3 regions of the Mesorhizobium sp. ES1-6 genome follow, and region 2 is predicted to be linked to each of the others. Evidence: predicted binding sites of a transcription regulator. Region 2 holds the regulator's gene; each other region holds the start of a gene.
The links. The regulator LexA, encoded in region 2, represses DNA repair genes until DNA is damaged. The targets are predictions, from matches to a motif close to TGTTCNNNNTGTGTTCNG.
Positions count from the first base shown of each region.

Region 1: the regulator LexA is predicted to act here: its motif matches at 3,579-3,596, upstream of LB564_RS09310 (ImuA family protein).
Region 3: the regulator LexA is predicted to act here: its motif matches at 4,107-4,124, upstream of LB564_RS17855 (YifB family Mg chelatase-like AAA ATPase).

Region 1 is NZ_JAIUGU010000003.1:121,755-127,736, forward strand. Features, by position in the region: gene LB564_RS09300 (error-prone DNA polymerase) at 1-1,110, opposite strand, end outside; gene LB564_RS09305 (DUF6504 family protein) at 1,107-2,585, opposite strand; gene LB564_RS09310 (ImuA family protein) at 2,524-3,555, opposite strand; gene LB564_RS09315 (metallopeptidase family protein) at 3,733-4,155, shown strand; gene LB564_RS09320 (DsbE family thiol:disulfide interchange protein) at 4,227-4,808, opposite strand; gene ccmD (heme exporter protein CcmD) at 4,805-4,978, opposite strand; gene ccmB (heme exporter protein CcmB) at 5,111-5,776, opposite strand; gene ccmA (heme ABC exporter ATP-binding protein CcmA) at 5,970-5,982, opposite strand, start outside.
Region 2 is NZ_JAIUGU010000001.1:488,055-494,036, forward strand. Features, by position in the region: gene LB564_RS02620 (GntR family transcriptional regulator) at 1-410, shown strand, start outside; gene lexA (transcriptional repressor LexA) at 796-1,539, shown strand; gene LB564_RS02630 (ComEC/Rec2 family competence protein) at 1,533-3,998, opposite strand; gene gltX (glutamate--tRNA ligase) at 4,102-5,526, shown strand; gene gltA (citrate synthase) at 5,710-5,982, shown strand, end outside.
Region 3 is NZ_JAIUGU010000006.1:309,792-315,773, reverse strand. Features, by position in the region: gene LB564_RS17865 (hydantoinase/oxoprolinase family protein) at 1-34, shown strand, start outside; gene LB564_RS17860 (malate synthase G) at 290-2,461, shown strand; gene LB564_RS17855 (YifB family Mg chelatase-like AAA ATPase) at 2,484-4,016, opposite strand; partial or broken gene LB564_RS17850 (methyltransferase domain-containing protein) at 4,255-4,557, opposite strand; gene gshB (glutathione synthase) at 4,759-5,703, opposite strand; gene LB564_RS17840 (glycosyltransferase family 2 protein) at 5,918-5,982, shown strand, end outside.

The DNA.
Region 1 (5,982 bases), on a different contig from region 2:
GAAAAGCGAGTTAATTTTTTCCGGCCCGATTTCAGTGATGCCGATGCAGAAGCAGACCACCGAATTGGCGGCCGACCCACGGCCTTGGCAGAGAATATTCTTGCTGCGAGCAAACTTGACGATGTCATATACGGTCAGGAAGTAGCGGGCATAGTTGAGGCGCTCGATCAGGGCGAGTTCCTCCTCGATGCGGCTAATCACGGAGGCGGGCACACCCCCCGGATAGCGGTTGAGCGCTCCCTCCCGAGCCAATCTTTCCAATTCGGCCTGCGGCCCGAGGCCCGATTCCGTCGGCTCGTCCGGATAATTGTATTGGAGGTCGCTGAGCGAGAAGCTCAGTCCTTCAGCAAAACGCAGCGTTTCCGCCAGCGCCCGCGGATGCCTGCGGAACAGGCGCGCCATTTCCAGCGGCGGCTTCAGATGGCGTTCGGCATTGGCGGTCAGCTCCAGCCCCACCTCAGCGACCGGAACATTGAGGCGGATCGCGGTCAGCACATCCTGCAAGGGGCGGCGTTCGGCGGTGTGGTAGAGCACATCGTTGGTCGCCATCAGCGCAATGCCGGTGCTTTCGGCCAACGCCGCCGCCTGCTCGATCCGGAAACGGTCATGGCCGGCATAACAGGGCGAGACGGCAACCCGCAGGGCGCTGCCGAAGCGGTCCTTGAGCTGGCGCAGCAGGGCAAGACTGTCCTGCGCGCCCTGCGCCAGATCGGGCAGGACCGCCAGCGCCATCCGGTCCCCCCATTCGAGCAGGTCGTCGCGCCGGAGCAAGGTGGCGCCCTTCTCGGTCTCGTCGCGCAGATTGGCCTGGGTGAGCATGCGGCACAGATGCCCCCAGCCGGCGCGGTCCCTGGGATAGGCAAGAATGTCCGGCGTGCCGTCGCCAAAAACCAGCCGGCAGCCGGGGTGGTAGGCAAGCTTTTCGACCTTGGCCTGCTGCCAGGCGCGCACCACGCCGGCCACGCTGTTGCGGTCGGCGAGCCCGATCGCGGAGAAGCCCAGGAGCTTGGCGGCGACCACCAGCTCCTCCGGCTTGGAGGCGCCGCGCAGGAAGGAGAAATTCGACTGGATGCCGAACTCGGCATAGGGGATGACGGTCAGCGCGTTCATGCGAAGACCCCGTGCATGAACCAGCGTGGCGGTACTTGCGGGTTGCCGTAAAGGCCTTGCCGGTAGAGCCAGTAGCGGCGGCCATCGCCATCCTCGATGCGGAAATAGTCGCGTGTCGATGCCGCCGGATCGCCTGGCGCCTCGCGCCACCATTCGGCGGCGATGCGTTCGGGCCCTTCGGCGCGGGTAACGCGGTACAGCGCGCGGCGCCAACGAAAATGCAGCGGCGGTCCCTCCGGCATTCCGGTGACCGGCACCTCGATGGGCTCGGGCGCGCGGAACAGCCGGATCGGCCGTTCCGGCGGAAAAATGGTCATCGGCGCCTGCATCCTGTCCGGCTTCTTCGGCGGCGTGGTCCGGCGCGGCGCCTCGGCGAAGGGGACGATGGCGACGGCGCGTTCGGGCAGATGGCTTTCCACGGGGACCGGCTGCAGGATCGCGCCCTCGCCGAGGCGGGCGCGGATGCGGTCGGCGAACAGAGCGATGTCGGCGCCGTCATCGGCCGCTTCACCGGTCAGATCGGTCTGCTGCGCATCGAAAGCGGCGACGGCCAGCACCGAGAGGCGCACCAGGTCGAAGCCATAGCCGGCATCGATTTGCTGCTCCAATGCCGCCAGCCGCTCATGGAACAATTTCTTGATCAGCAAGGGTTCGCGCATGGGCCGCGAGGTGCCGAGCGCGATGCGGCTGACGGCGCCGTCGACGCGAAAGAGCAACAGCGCCAGGCTCCTTGCGCCTTCGCCGCGGCGTTCGAGATCGGTTTTCAAGGTCGTCGCCAGCATGCCGACCAGCCGTTCGATCTCCTCCGTCAGCGTGACGGGCTCGGCGAGGTGCCGTTCGACCGAAAGCGGCGCGACGGGAAGACGTGGGGAGATCGCCTCGTCGAGACGGCCAAGCGCCTGGTCGAGGCGCTGGAGCAGCAAAGCGCCGAAGCGGCGGACGAGCGGCGCGCGCGGTGCGGCCATGACGGCGCCCGCCGTGCGCAGCCCGACACTTTCCAGGCTGGTACGGATTTCCTGTGCTATGCGAAGGGCGGCCAGCGGCAAGGGGGCGAGCAAGGCTTCCTCCTCGCCCGATGCGACGATGCGGGCGCCACAAAAGCGGGCCGCCGCCCAGGCGGCTCCGGGGGTGCCGGCAAGCCCGGCGCGAACGTCGAAACCCTGCTGGAGGAAGCGCGACAGGATTTCGTCCAGCATGGCACGTTCGCCGCCGAACAGATGAGTGCAGCCGGTGACGTCGAGGAACAGGCCGTCAATGCCATCCAGCGCCACCAGCGGCGTGTAGCGGTCGCACCAGTCGGCAAGGCCCTCGAGCAGGCGCCGGTCGGCCTCCGGATCGGCCTCGACGATGTCGATCGAGGGATGCATGGCGCGCGCATCGGCAATCCCCATGTCGCGCTTCAGGTGCAGCGCCTCAGCCCGCTCGTCGAGGGCCGAGATGCGTTGCGCGTTGCCCTGGCGGTGGCTGATTACCAACGGTGGGTGAGATGGGTGATCCGACGGCCGGGAACGCCAGGATTTCCCCAGCCGCTGCCGCAGGATCCTTTCGGCCGCCAGATAGGGAAACCACAGGGACAGGATTCTCTGCCCGTCTTTCCTTGTCCCCTCTTTCTTCGAATCCGCGTTCATCGGGGTTCCACTCCAGTGTGAATTGTCCAGGCAGGGCCGTGCGGCTCTTGCCGATGCTGATGGTGAAGGCGGGGCGGCCGATCGAACCGGCGAGCGGCCCAGCGATCGTTTCGCGCGGCACGGCCGGCGCCGACGCGGCGATCAGACGGACAGGCGCCGCCGTCGGTTCCGGCCCGGCCGCCTGCCGCAGCAGGACCACCGGCCGGCCGGCGCCTTGCGCCCGCGCATGCAGGCGGCGTGTCGCGGTCAGGTCCAGCCGCTGCGGATTGCCGCGGATTTCCAGGATGACGGCGGCAAGCGCGGTCATGCGGGCCGCCTCCTCGGCGACCCACAGTGCATCGACGAGCCTTGGCGCCTCGGAAAACAGCAATTGCCCGGGCTCGATGCCGAAGGTGGCATGCAGCCCCCTGGCGTAGGGAAAGCCGGCCTCGTGGAAAATTTCCGATGTCCCGATCCACAGGATGGGCAACCCTTGCGCCTGGTTGAGGATCAGGCTGACGAGCGACAAAGCGAAGCCGGCCACGGCTCCCGCATCGCGTGTTTCCAGCCCATGGATTTCGGTCAGGGCGGCTTTCGGCAGGCCGCCGCCGAGCGCGGCATCGAGCCGCTCGACGCCGATGGGCAGGAAAGCATCCGGCAAGGCGGCGGCAAGACCGCGCCGGACGATCGTCAGATCGACGCCGGGGCCAACGTCGGCGTCGGCATCAAGGGTCGCCCGCGCCGGCGCCTGCAGGCGCTCGGGCAGCGTTCCCTCGATTTTCGCGATCTGGCGGCGCAGGGCAAAAACAGTCTCCCGCGCCACGGCTGATATCGCCATGACGGTCAGCTTCCACTCACAATTGTTCCTGTTATGTTCACATAGATTCCAGAGGCGCCTGGAAGAGTCAAGCAGAGTCATAAGGAATTTATTCCTGCCGCTGTGCAACGCCGACGTATAGGGGATATTTGCCTCGACCGGTGCGAACGCCTATATGCCGGGATCAAAGGACAAAGCATGGCCCGCATCTACAAGACCCGCACATGGCATGGCGAACTCGCGCCCTCGATGGAAGAGTTGGAGTTCCTGGCCCTGGAGGCCTACGCCCATCTGCCGGAGGATTTTCGCCAGCTGACCGGCGAAATCGTCATCCAGATCGCCGAATTCCCGACCGACGAAATCATGGACGATCTGTCGCTGGAAACGCCGTTCGACCTGCTCGGCCTGTTCGAGGGGCGCGGCATTGCCGAACGCTGGAACCCGCAGACCGGCGAAGGCCCGAACCGCATCACGCTCTACCGCCGTGCCATGCTCGATTACTGGGCCGAAAACGAGGAGACGCTGGGCGACATCGTCACCCACGTGCTGATCCACGAGATCGGCCACCATTTCGGCCTGTCGGACGATGACATGGAGAAGATCGAAGAGGCTGCGGAGTAGCCTCGGTTTTTCGTCGTCTCAGGGTCTACGCCGCTCCCTGCTTCCCCTTGGAATGACGAAAGAAGGGGCGCCTAACCCGGCGCCGCCAATGCCTTCTCGATCCGAGGCAGCAGCAGCGTCCGCGCCGACTCCGCCGTCAGCGGCCCGACATGCTTGTAGGCTATCTTGCCATCCTTGCCGATGAGGAAGGTCTCCGGCACGCCATAGACGCCCCAGTCGATCGCCGTGCGGCCGGCTTCGTCGACGCCGATCGCCTGGAACGGATTGCCGAGATCGCCGAGGAACCGGCGGGCATTTTCCGGCCGGTCCTTGTAATTCAGCGCCGCCATCGTGAACCGCTTGTCCTGCGCCAGCCCCAGAAGCACCGGGTGCTCTTCCCGGCATGGCGCGCACCACGACGCAAAGACATTGACCAGCGTGACCTTGCCGGCGAAAGCGTTCGAGTCGAGTCCGGGCAGGTTCGACCCCTCCAGCGCCGGCAGGCTCGTCCGTGGCGCCGGCAGGCCGATGAGCGCCGAGGGCACTTCCGAGACATCGCGTCCCGACAAGAGCTGCGACAGGAACAGTCCGGCCAGGCCGAGGAAGACCAGCAGCGGCAAGAACACGAACAGGCGGCGACGGGCCGGCGTCGGCGTTTCGATTTCGCTGCTCACGGTTTTCCCGCCTTGGTCTTGTCGGAACGGCGGCGCACGCCGGCCGCCTCGAGCTCGGCGAGTTCGCGCTTGCGTGCCCGCTGGTCGATGAGAATCCAGCCGATCAGTCCGGCCAGCACGATTGCCGTGATGGCATAGGCGGCGGTGACGTAGAGTGCGTGCGGGCTCATGCCGGCCGCCTTCCTGGCCTGCCGCCCGCCAACCCGATCCGTTCGCTGCGCTCGCTCATGCCTTCCCTTAACCTCGCGCCACGGGCCGCGCAATCGGCCGCCGCGCCGCAGCCTCCGCCGCTCGTGGCCGCCTCAATCCGTCCCATGGCGCAGCGCCAGCGCCGCCGCGGTCGGCCCCAGCACGCCAAGAAACATGGTCAGCGCGGCAAGAATGAGGAAAGGCTGCAGGAACGGATCGGGATTGGCCGTCGCGCCATAGCTCGCCGAGACGCCGAAGATCAGCACCGGGATGGTCAGCGGCAGCACCAGCACCGAGATCAGGAGACCGCCACGCGGCAGCGCCACCGCCACCGCCGCGCCCACGGCGCCGATGAAGGTGATGGCCGGCGTGCCGACCAGAAGCGTCAACGCCGTGGCGCCGATGGCGAGCGGTTCCATATTCATGAACAGGCCGAGCAGGGGAGCGGCGATCACCAGCGGCAGGACGCTGCCCGCCCAATGCGCGACGCATTTCACCAGCACCGTCAGCGCCAGCATGTGGCGGTCGTGGCCGAGCACCAAGAGGTCGAGCGAGCCATCCTCGCGGTCGGCCTGGAACAGCCGGTCGAGCCCGAGCAGGCAGGCAAGCAGCGCGCCGATCCACAGGATCGCCGGACCGATGCGGGCAAGCAGCTTGAGGTCCGGGCCGACGCCGAACGGAATGGTGGCGATGACGGCGAGGAAGAAGATGACCCCGGTCAGCGCGCCGCCGCCGGCGCGGATATTGAGGCGGATGTCGCGGGCGAAGAGGCTTAGCATGATTTGAGATGCCTGCGCCCAGGCCCCCCCCTCTGGCCTGCCGGCCATCTCCCCCGCAAGGGGGGAGATTGGATGTCATCTCGGCTTTCGCCAATCACAACAGGTGAAAGATTGGCGTAACGTTGAAGCTGCCAATCTCCCCCCTTGAGGGGGAGATGCCCGGCAGGGCAGAGGGGGGCGCCTCGCACTGTCATCAACCCGTTTCC
Region 2 (5,982 bases):
CGGTCGACGATCCCTCGGATGCGGCCGTCGACAAATGGGACGAGAACCACGAGGCTTTCCATGCGGCGCTGCTGAGCGCCGCCACATGCAACTGGCTGATGCGTTTCCGCTCGACAATCTCGGATCAGCTACGCCGGCATCATCGCTTTCTTGGCCTGGCGCCGACATTACGGGCCGCGGCTGGCCTCAAGGATGGCTATGAGGAGGCGATGGAGGCATTGCGCGAAGCGATTGCCATCGAGCATCACACCGCGATCATGGAAGCGGCACTCGATCGTGACGTCGAACGGGCCAAGGCGCTGATGACGGCCCATATCGGCTACACGCTGCATGTCTATGTCCACAGCGAAGACAGTAGCGCGACCAAATACGCCGCCCGCGCCGGCAGCTTGAAGGCTGTCGCCGGATGATGTCGGGCCCGTGCACCGGCCGACGCTTCAGGAATAAAGGCCGCCCGTGAGCGGCTTGCCGGCCGTTGGCGTTTTGATTTCGTTTCGTTCCGCCGGAGATGGCACGAACACTTGCTGGAGCCTCTTACCTGGATCCTTCGAAAGGGCTGGCGCCAAGCCTCCTTCAGGGTTAGGCCGCAAGCCATTAACCATAACGATTTCAAGGCCCATGCGGAAACGAAAGGTCGTCTGCCGGCCGCAGTCGCGAGCCAAAAGCTTCTGACGCCTTAACAAATTCACTAAACTTTAAACGGTTGCAGAACACAACTGGAACAGATAGTGTTTGTTCTGGGTTTGTTTTTCGATTCTGAATCAGACCGTTGTTCAATGCCTTGGGGGCCGCGCCATGCTGACACGCAAGCAACATGAACTGCTGATGTTCATCCACGAACGCCTCAAGGAAAGCGGCATACCGCCGTCCTTCGACGAGATGAAAGAAGCGCTCGATCTTGCCTCCAAATCGGGGATCCATCGCCTGATCACGGCGCTGGAGGAACGCGGCTTTATCCGGCGGCTACCCAATCGGGCGCGTGCGCTGGAAGTGCTGCGGCTGCCGGATTCGATCGCGCCCGGCCTCAACGCGGCAAAGAAATTCTCGCCAAGCGTCATCCAGGGCAGCCTGGGTCAAAACAATCTCGGTCGCCAGATCAAGCCGGCGGCCGCACCTTCGCGACTGCCCGCGGCCGGCAATGACGACGATGCGGTTTCAGCCGTGTCCATCCCGGTCATGGGCCGTATCGCCGCCGGTGTGCCGATCGACGCCATCCAGCATCAGACGCATACGATCTCGGTGCCGCCGGATATGATCATGGGCGGCGAGCACTATGCGCTGGAAGTCAAGGGCGACTCGATGATCGAGGCCGGCATCTTCGACGGCGACACGGTCATCATCCGCAATGCCGATACGGCAAGCCCAGGCGAAATCATCGTGGCGCTGGTCGACGAGGAGGAAGCGACGCTGAAGCGGTTCCGCCGCAAAGGCGCCTCGATCGCCCTCGAAGCCGCCAATCCGGCCTATGAAACCCGCATTTTCGGGCCGGACAGGGTCAAGGTGCAAGGCAGGCTGGTCGGCTTGATCAGGCGCTACTGAGCCTGTTTGCCATCGGGCTTGTCGGGCTTGTCGGGCTTTTTATAGGGCGGCAGTCCCCTCGCCTCGCGTGAGAATTTTCGTTGCTCATGCCAGGGCCGGTATGGTTGGTCGACGGCGAATTCGATCTTGGCCGGGGTCGTGGCCGACCGAGGATCGAAGAAGACCGCGGCACTTCCCTTGCGGGCGAGCTGCCGTTTGGTGACGACGAGAACCAGCGGATTGTGGCAGGCATCGTAGGCGGTCGCGTCATTGACGACGATGAGGTCGGCGAACGCGCAGGCCTTCCAGGTGTCCTTGCGGTCTTCGACATGCGCTATGATCGCACCGGACGGGTGTCGAGCGATACAGACGCCTTCGGTGCAATAGAACGGCGCTCCCGCCGGCAGGTTTACCGCATCGGCGATGGCGAATTGCCCACCTGCCTTGTCGAACATCTCCGGTACGACGATGGCTTCGGATGTGAGCGCGCGTTTCCAGTTGTCGACGGTGAATTCGTTCGGGCGAGCCCGGTTGACCGCGAGTTCGCCGCCGCCGATCGGCAGCGCGACCAGCCGCGCATCTTCCGAGATCAGCACATCGGGGGTGCGCGTATCCGACACAGTCAACAAGCTGGCAAGCGCGAATGGCAGTGCCGCGAGCCGCAGCCGGGTCGTCGCCATCGTCGCGATGACCAATGCGACGGTCACCAGCAGCACGGATTGCCGCGAAATCAACCCGACACCATCGATTGGCGAGCGCTCCGATATCCACGCCGATACGGCAATCATCGCCGTCAGGCCTTTGCCCATGAGGTAAAGAGCCGGCCAATCCAGTCCGAACGGCATCAGCAACGCACTGGCGACGGCCAGGAACATCACGACCGACACGATCGGCATGACGGCCAGATTGGCGAACAGGCTGAGCGGCGACACCCGCTGGAAATGCCAGATCGCAAACAGCGCCGTGGCGCTGCCGGCGATGATGGACGTCATGGCCAGTCCGCCTGCCCCCAAAAGGAGTTTTCGCGTCAGGAACCCAGCCAGGGATCGCTTTGGCGCCGGTGGCCTCGTCTTTCCCGCATGGTGATCCGCCCAGCCCGCATAAGCGCCGACCAGCGCCGCGGTCGCCGCGAAAGACATCTGGAAACTCGGACCCACGACCTCGTGCGGGGACACCGCGATGACGGCAATGGCCGAGATTGCCAGGTTGCGCATTGTCAGCGCCGCCCGGTCGAACAGAACGGCGATCAACATCACGGCCAGCATGATGAAGCTGCGCTCGGCGGCGACGACGACACCCGAGATGACGAGATAGGCCGCGATCGAGAAAAGCGCGGCGGCGGCGGCGTACTTCTTGACCGGGCGGCGTGAGGAAAAATCCGGAAACAGCGCGAATACGCCGCGCATCAGCATCATCATGGTGCCCGCGACCAGCGCCATGTGCAGTCCGGAAATGGAAATGATGTGATAGATGCCTGTCCGCCGCATGGCTTCGTTGATTTCATCAGGAATGCCCGCGCGCACCCCGACCATCAGCGCCGCCGCGATCTCACCCTCGGCGCCACCGACACTGGCTCTGATGTGGTCAGCGATGTCCTGCCTGGTATTTTCGACCGACGAGGCAAGGCGGGACCACAGCGGCGCCTCGTCGTCGTCGGGAACGATCCTTGGCGTTCCCATGAAGAAGCCGCTGCCGCCGATCCCAGCGAAATAGCTGTCGAAGGAGTAATCATAACTGTCCGGGCGCACCGGACCGGTCGGCGGCAACAGCCTGGCGTAGCCGCTCACCAGCGAACCGGCCTTCACGCCGGCCGGTATCTTGGCGGCGGAAATGCGAACCCGTTCCGGTGCATAGCGCAATTTCGGCCGGGCGGTCGACGTCACGTCGATGGTCAACCGGATACGTCCGGTCTCCATATAGTCGAGCGACACCACTCGGCCGGTCACCTGCGTGGCGATTTCAGAGCCAAGCATCGGCGTCCCCGCCCGCCACGTCTCGACCTTGGCGGCGAGCACGCCAAGGGCGCAGAGCAGCGCGGCCATCAGACATAGATGGGTCCTGGGCCAGGATCGCGAGGCGACCGCACAGAGAGCCATCAGCACGACGGCGGCGATGGGCTGGACGAACCCAGGTTCGGCCGCCATCGAGAAATAGACGATGACGCCCGTGGCCAGGAACACCGGCACCAACAGGAATGCGATGCCGCGATCGAGCTCCAGCGTGGCCGCCGAAGCCACGCCCGCCTGTATTTGCGGCCATGAAAGGCGGCCGAGATGACGTCGCAAGCGAGCGATCGCACCGGTTCTGGACACGGTGACCGGCGCGTTGATGCCCTCGGGCAAGGACTGCTCGCCAGGGCGCGATACAGGCGGTGCCGCCGGCGCCGATGGTGCGAGCGCGGGATTGGCAAACAGGGATCGTTCGCTGACGCCGACAATGGCGTCCTCGCCCTGTTCCGAGCCCCGGCTCCGTCCAGCCATCGGGTCTGCCCCTTGCACCCTCGACGCCCTATGCTACATGAACGCGCGACGCGCGAAAGTCCGCGCACGCCGCACCCCGCTTCAGACGTTTTCCGAGAGTTCCATGTCCGACAAGGTCATCACCCGTTTTGCCCCCTCGCCGACCGGCTATCTGCACATTGGCGGCGCGCGCACGGCGCTGTTCAACTGGCTCTATGCCAAGCACACCGGCGGCACGATGCTGCTACGCATCGAGGACACCGATCGCGAACGCTCCACGGATGCAGCCACCGCGGCCATTCTCGACGGGCTGACTTGGCTCGGCCTGTCGTGGGACGGGGATGCGGTCTCCCAGTTCGAGCGCGCGCCACGCCACCGCGAGGTGGCCGAGGAACTGGTGCGCCTGGGCAAGGCCTATTACAGCTACGAGACACCAGCCGAACTCGAGGCGATGCGTGAGGCCGCGCGGGCCAAGGGCCTGCCGCCGCGCTACAACGGCCACTGGCGTGACCGCGATCCGTCGGAGGCACCCGTCGGCGTCAAGGGCGCCATTCGCATCAAGGCGCCGACCGAGGGCGAGACGGTGGTGCAGGACCGGGTCCAGGGCGAGGTGCGCTTTCCCAACAAGGATCTCGACGATTTCATCATCCTTCGGTCGGACGGCAACCCGACCTACATGCATGCCGTTGTCGTCGACGATCACGACATGGGCGTCACCCACATCATCCGTGGCGACGACCACCTGACCAACGCCGCCCGCCAGAGCGTGATCTACAACGCCATGGGCTGGGACGTGCCGTCGATGTCGCACATCCCGCTGATCCATGGTGCCGATGGCGCCAAGCTGTCTAAACGGCACGGCGCGCTCGGTGTCGAGGCCTATCGCGCCATGGGCTACCTGCCGGAGGCGCTGCTCAACTACCTGGCGCGCCTGGGCTGGAGCCATGGCGACGACGAGATCATGTCGATCAAGGACATGATCTCCTGGTTCGACATCGGCGACGTCAACAAGGGCGCGGCGCGATTCGATTTCGCCAAGCTCGAGGCGCTGAACGGCGTCCATATGCGCCGCATGGCCGATTCCGAACTGTTCGACATTTTCATCGCCACCTTGCCCTATCTGGAGGGCGGCCCGGCGATGGCGGCGCGCCTCGACGAGAAGAACAAGGCGCAGTTGCTGGCGGCACTTCCGGGGCTGAAGGAGCGCGCTAAGACGCTGGTCGAGCTCGTCGATGGCGCCGCCTTCCTGTTTGCCGCGCGGCCGCTGCCGATCGACGACAAGGCGGCACTGCTGCTCAACGACGATGCCCGCAAGATATTGCGTGGCGCTCACGAAGCTTTGAAGTCGCTGGCGGGCGACTGGACGGCGGCCACGGCCGAGGCCGCGATCCGCGACTATGCGCTGGCTGGCGGCTACAAGCTTGGCGCCGTGGCCCAGCCGCTGCGCGCCGCCTTGACCGGCAAAAGCACCTCGCCCGGTGTGTTCGACGTGCTGGCCGTGCTGGGGCGCGAGGAAAGCCTGGCGCGCATAGCGGATCAAATCGATTAGGAGCAAACTGGCCCAAGAAGATTGGCATTGAAAGGCGGGTTTCGCAGTGCAACATTAGGCCTTGGCCCAATCTGGCACGCACCTCCTAGAATGCGGTGGCGAATAAGCGCATTGCGGTGATTTCGACGTGTCGCTCTGCGGAATTTGCCTTTGCCGGCATGAGGAAACAAGAAGGAGTTTGCAATGACCGAAGCTGCGAAAAAACTGGATGTGGGCGGCCAGGAGGCCACGGCAACGCTGGAATTCGCCGGCAAGACCCACGAGTTCAAGGTGCGAAGCGGCTCGGTCGGGCCCGACGTCATCGACATCGCCTCGCTCTACAGCACCACCGGCGCCTTCACCTATGATCCCGGCTTCACCTCGACCGCGAGCTGCGAATCCGAGATCACCTTCATCGACGGCGATGCCGGCATCCTCCTGCACCGCGGCTATCCGATCGACCAGCTGGCCGAGCAC
Region 3 (5,982 bases), on a different contig from region 2:
AGTCGCCTCGGGCAGGCCGAGGATCGCGGTGTGAGCGCCTCTTTCCTTCTCCCCGTTTCACGGGGAGAAGGTGCCCGAAGGGCGGATGAGGGGCAGCGCCAGCCAACGCAGTTTCGCCGCCCCGCCACCTCACCTACCTCCGCGCCGCCCCTCATCTGGCCGCCGCCATCTTCTCCCCGTAGAACGGGGAGAAGGACGCTGTTGCGACCCGCCTTCAACCTAAGCTGAATTGACCATGCAACCCTGACATGCCAAAGCCCGGCAACGCCTGATATCTGGAGACAGCCTGATGACCGATCGTGTCGAGATCGCCGGACTGCGGATTGCCCGCGAGCTCACTGACTTCGTCGTCAACGAGGCATTGCCCGGCACCGGCATCGAAGCGGCGCGGTTCTGGGACGGTTTTTCTGCCATCGTCCACGATCTTGCCCCGAAGAACCGGGCGCTGCTGGCAAAACGCGATGCCCTGCAGGAAAAGCTCGACGGCTGGTACCGCGACAATGGCGCGCCCATCGACATGGAGGCCTACAAGGCGTTCCTGAAGGAGATTGGCTATCTCGTGCCGGAAGGGCCGGCCTTCAGCGTCTCGACCGAAAATGTCGATCCGGAGATCGCCGTCGTCGCCGGGCCGCAGCTCGTCGTGCCTGTGATGAACGCGCGCTATGCGCTCAACGCCGCCAATGCGCGCTGGGGCTCGCTCTACGATGCGCTCTACGGCACCGATGCCATTCCCGAAACGGATGGTGCCGGGAAGGGCAAGGGCTTCAACCCGGCGCGCGGCGCCAAGGTCATCGCCTGGGCCAAGGACTTTCTCGACCAGTCGGTGCCGCTCACCTCGGGCAAATGGGCAGGGGTCAACGGCCTGTCGGTGGCCAACGGCGCCCTGAAGCTCGGCGCCGGCGCCGGCTCGACGACGCTGGCCGATCCCAGGCAATTCGTCGGCTATCGCGGCGACGCGGCCAACCCTGAAGCCGTGCTGCTGGTGAAAAACGGATTGCACGTCGAGATCGTTGTCGACCGGGCCAACCAGATCGGCCGCACCGATCCGGCCGGCATCGCCGACGTCATCCTGGAATCGGCGCTGACCACCATCCAGGACTGCGAGGATTCGGTCGCAGCGGTGGATGCGCAGGACAAGGTCGTCGTCTACCGCAACTGGCTCGGCCTGATGAAGGGCGACCTCGCCGAAGAGATCAGCAAGGGCGGCAAGAGCTTTGTCCGCAGGCTCAATCCCGACCGCGCCTACACCGCGCCCGCCGGGGGCCAGCTCACCGTGCCTGGCCGCTCGCTGATGCTGGTCAGGAATGTCGGCCACCTCATGACCAATCCGGCGATCCTGGATCGCGACGGCAACGAGGTGCCGGAAGGCATCATGGACGCGGCGATGACGGCGCTGATCGCGCTGCACGATGTCGGGCCGAAGGGACGGCGGATGAACTCCCGCGCCGGCTCGATGTATGTCGTGAAGCCCAAGATGCACGGGCCGGAGGAAGTCGCCTTCGCCGTCGAGATCTTCGACCGCGTCGAGGCACTGCTCGGCATGGCCAAAAACACCATCAAGATGGGCATCATGGACGAGGAGCGGCGCACCACCATCAATCTCAAGGAGGCGATCCGCGCGGCACGCGAGCGCGTGGTGTTCATCAACACCGGTTTCCTCGACCGCACCGGCGACGAGATCCACACCTCGATGGAAGCCGGCCCGATGATCCGCAAGGGCGACATGAAGCAGGCCGCCTGGATTTCCGCCTACGAGGCCTGGAATGTCGATATGGGCTTGGAATGCGGCCTCGCTGGCCACGCCCAGATAGGCAAGGGCATGTGGGCGATGCCGGATTTGATGGCGGCGATGCTGGAACAGAAGATCGCCCATCCCAAGGCCGGCGCCAACACCGCCTGGGTGCCGTCGCCGACGGCGGCGACCCTGCACGCCACGCATTATCAAAAGGTCGATGTCCATGCCGTCCAGGCGGCGTTGAAGAGCCGGCCGAAGGCCAAGCTCGACGATATATTGTCGGTGCCGGTGGCCGTGCGGCCGAACTGGACGCCCGACGAGATCCAGCGCGAGCTCGACAACAACGCGCAGGGCATTCTGGGTTACGTCGTGCGCTGGATCGACCAGGGCGTCGGCTGCTCCAAGGTGCCCGACATCAACGATGTCGGTCTGATGGAAGACCGCGCCACGCTGCGCATCTCCTCGCAGCACATCGCCAACTGGCTGCGCCACAAAGTGTGCACGGAAATCCAGGTGCGGGATTCGCTGCAACGCATGGCGGCGATCGTCGATCTGCAAAATGTCGGCGACCCGCTCTATCAGCCCATGGCCGCCGACTTCGACAAGTCCATCGCCTTCCAGGCCGCATGCGACCTGGTGTTCAAGGGAACGAGCCAGCCGAATGGCTACACCGAGCCGGTGCTGCACGCGCGGCGGCTCGAGCTGAAAGCGCGCGATAGAGCCTGAAAAGCAGGACGGCCCAAAGCGCCTACGCCGCCTGCGCCACGCGCTCCGCACTCATCCGGTAGGAAATCGCCTCGGCCAGATGGATGCGGCCGACGGTTTCGCTGGCATCGAGGTCGGCCAGCGTTCGTGCCACTTTCAGCACGCGGTGATAGGCCCGCGCCGAAAAAGCGAGTTTTTCGCTGGCATCCTTGAGCAGCGACAGGCCTGCCGCATCCGGCATCGCGATTGTCTCGATGATTGCCGGAGAACAATGCGCATTGGTGGTGGCGCTGCTGACGCCGAGCCGCTCGAAACGCTCGCGCTGGAGGGCGCGGGCGCGGCCGACGCGCAGTGCAACGTCCGCGCTCTTCTCCGCCCGGTCGGGCCGGATCAGGTCGCTGGCCGAAACCGCCGGCACTTCGATCCTGAGATCGATGCGGTCGAGCAGCGGGCCGGAGATGCGCGCCTGATAGTCGGTGCGGCAGCGTTCGCCGCGCAGGCAGCGATAGCCGGGCTCGCCGGCCATGCCGCAGCGGCACGGGTTCATCGCCGCCACCAGCTGGATGCGCGCCGGATAGGTGACGCGGTGGTTGGCGCGCGCGATCATGCAGTCGCCGGTCTCCAGCGGCTGGCGCAACGCATCGAGCGTTTGCGGCGTGAATTCGGGGAATTCGTCGAGGAACAGCACGCCATGATGGGCAAGCGACACTTCGCCCGGCCGCGCACGCAGGCCGCCGCCGACCATCGCCGCCATCGAGGCCGAATGATGCGGCGCCCGGAACGGCCGCCGATCAGTCAGCTTGCCTTCGCCGAGTTCGCCCGCCACCGAGGCGATCATCGAGACCTCCAGCAATTCCTTCGGCGCCAGCGGCGGCAGGATCGACGGCAGCCGCTGCGCCAGCATCGATTTGCCTGAACCTGGCGGGCCGATCATCAGCAGATTGTGGCCACCGGCGGCGGCCACTTCCAGCGCCCGCTTGGCCGTCTCCTGGCCCTTGATGTCGGCAAGGTCGGGCAGGTCGCGCGGCGCGGCGCGGATGCCGGCTTCGGGGCGCGACAGCACCTGCGTGCCGCGGAAATGATTGGCGATCGCAATCAGGCTGCGCGGCGCGAGGATATCAAAATCTTTTCCCGCCCAAGCCGCTTCCGGCCCGCAGGCGAAGGGACAGATCAGCCCCTTGCCCTCGGCATTGGCACCGATCGCCGCCGGCAAGGCGCCGGCCACCGCCGTGATCGTGCCATCGAGCGACAGTTCGCCCAGCACGACATAGCCGGCCAGCATGTCGCCCGGAATGGCGCCAAGTGCCGCCATCAGGCCGAGCGCGATCGGCAAATCGTAGTGGCTGCCTTCCTTCGGCAGGTCGGCCGGAGCGAGGTTGACCGTCACCTTCTTCGACGGCATCGACAGGCCTGACGCATGCAGCGCCGCCTGCACCCGCTCGCGGCTTTCGGCCACCGCCTTGTCGGGCAGGCCGACGATATGCATGTTAACCTTGCCGGGCGCGATCATCACCTGCACGTCGACCGGCACGGCCTCGATGCCCTGGAAAGCGACCGTACGAACCCGCGCCACCATGTTTTGCCCCCGGATGCGGCTCGTCTTGGCCCGTGTGAACAGGCCGCGAGCGGTGTCAACGCAAGACAACCACAGATTTCAGCCCAAGGCAAGAACAATACAGGAACAAAGAGGACGCCGCGCACGGTCGGATGGACTTTTCGCCTGCTGCGCACGCAACAAGCCTCGCCGTGTTCGCGACCTCCCCGGAAGACGAGCCTCACCGGATGCCGGGCGGGCGCCTCGAGGACGCGCGGGGTCACGACGGCCTCGCCGCCAGGAAAGTATTCCACCCCCGCTCCTTCCTGCCGACGCGGAAGGCGTGGCTGAGAAGCTCCATGCCGGCGGCCTCGATGCGAGTCGCGAAGGCGTCCCTACGCCAGTCGACCGTATGGTATCTGCCGCCCGTTTCGCCTTCGCCTTCGCGCATCGAGACGACAAAGGCGCCACCGGGCCGCAAGGAGCGCGCAATCTTCGCCAGAACCTGGTCGATCTGGTCGCGCGGCACATGGATCAGCACGGCGAGCGCCACCACCCCGTCGTAGGGACCGCCAAGCTCGTTGCGGCGCGCCTGCCACGCCTGGCCGGGATGCACAGGTTTTCGACCAAATCAGGAACATCACCGGAACCGGTAATCGCTTCGGTTGCATCGCGATTTGTACGCGGTTGCAAAAAGCGGAACATGGTTAAAACAAAGTGAAAACGGCTGCTCAGCCTGGCATGAGCGCCGAGCAATATGCCAAACCCTCATAGGCTGTAAGCGCTATTTCCCGCGCTTGGCCTCCACCGCGTCCCAGAACAGGCTGGCGATGTCGGCGCCTCCGAAGCGTGCGACTTCGCGCACGCCGGTCGGCGAGGTAACGTTGATCTCGGTCATGTAGTCGCCGATGACGTCGATGCCGACCAGGATGAAGCCGCGTTCCTTCAGCGACGGTCCGATGCGGGCGCAGATCTCGCGCTCGCGTGTCGTCAACTCGGTCTTCTCGGCGCGGCCGCCGACATGCATGTTGGAGCGCGAATCGTGCTCGGCCGGCACCCTGTTGATGGCGCCGACCGCCTCGCCATCGATGAGGATGATGCGCTTGTCGCCCTTGCGCACGTCCTTCAGATAGCGCTGCACGATATAGGGCTCGCGCGACAGCTGGGCGAACATTTCGAGCAGCGAGGCGAGGTTGCGGTCGTCTTCCTTGAGATGGAAGATGCCGGCGCCGCCATTGCCGTAGAGCGGCTTGACGATGATGTCGCCAAACTCCTTGCGGAAGGCGGCCACCTCCAGCGGATCCTTGGTGATCAGCGTCTCCGGCATCAGGTCCGGGAATTCGGTGACGAAGATCTTTTCGGGGCTGTTGCGCACCCAGGCCGGGTCGTTGACGACCAGCGTCTTCGGATGGATGCGCTCGAGCATGTGCGTGGTGGTGATGTAGTTCATGTCGAAGGGCGGATCCTGGCGCAGCAGGATCACGTCCATCTCCGACAGGTCGGTGCGCACCTTGTCGCCCAGCGTGTAATGGTTGCCCTTCTCGTCGCGCACCTGCATCTCCTCGATGCGGGCAAACACCTTGCCGTCGCGCAGCGACAGCCGGTCGGGCGTGTAGTGAAACAATTGATGGCCGCGCCGCTGCGCTTCCAGCGACAGCGCGAACGAGGTGTCGCCGGCGATCGACACGGTGGAGACATGGTCCATCTGGACGGCGATTTTCAGCTTCATGGCGGATCCCCAGCGCAGTCGACGCAAGCGATATAAGGGTCGCGGCGCCTTCTGCCAATCGCAGGTTTTGAACATTGCGATCAGCCAGACGTGCCGGCCGTTACAGACAAGGCGAGAACGCATGTCATCGCTTTCTTAAGCCTTATCGGACAAGATCGGCGCCGAAAACCCTGACGGCCGGTGCCGGACAGGGTGTCTCCGTTGGACAACGATCATGAACGCGCTCACTGCCGTCCGCGCAGCCTCCTCCCAGCAGCTCGAACTCACCATCCTGATGCC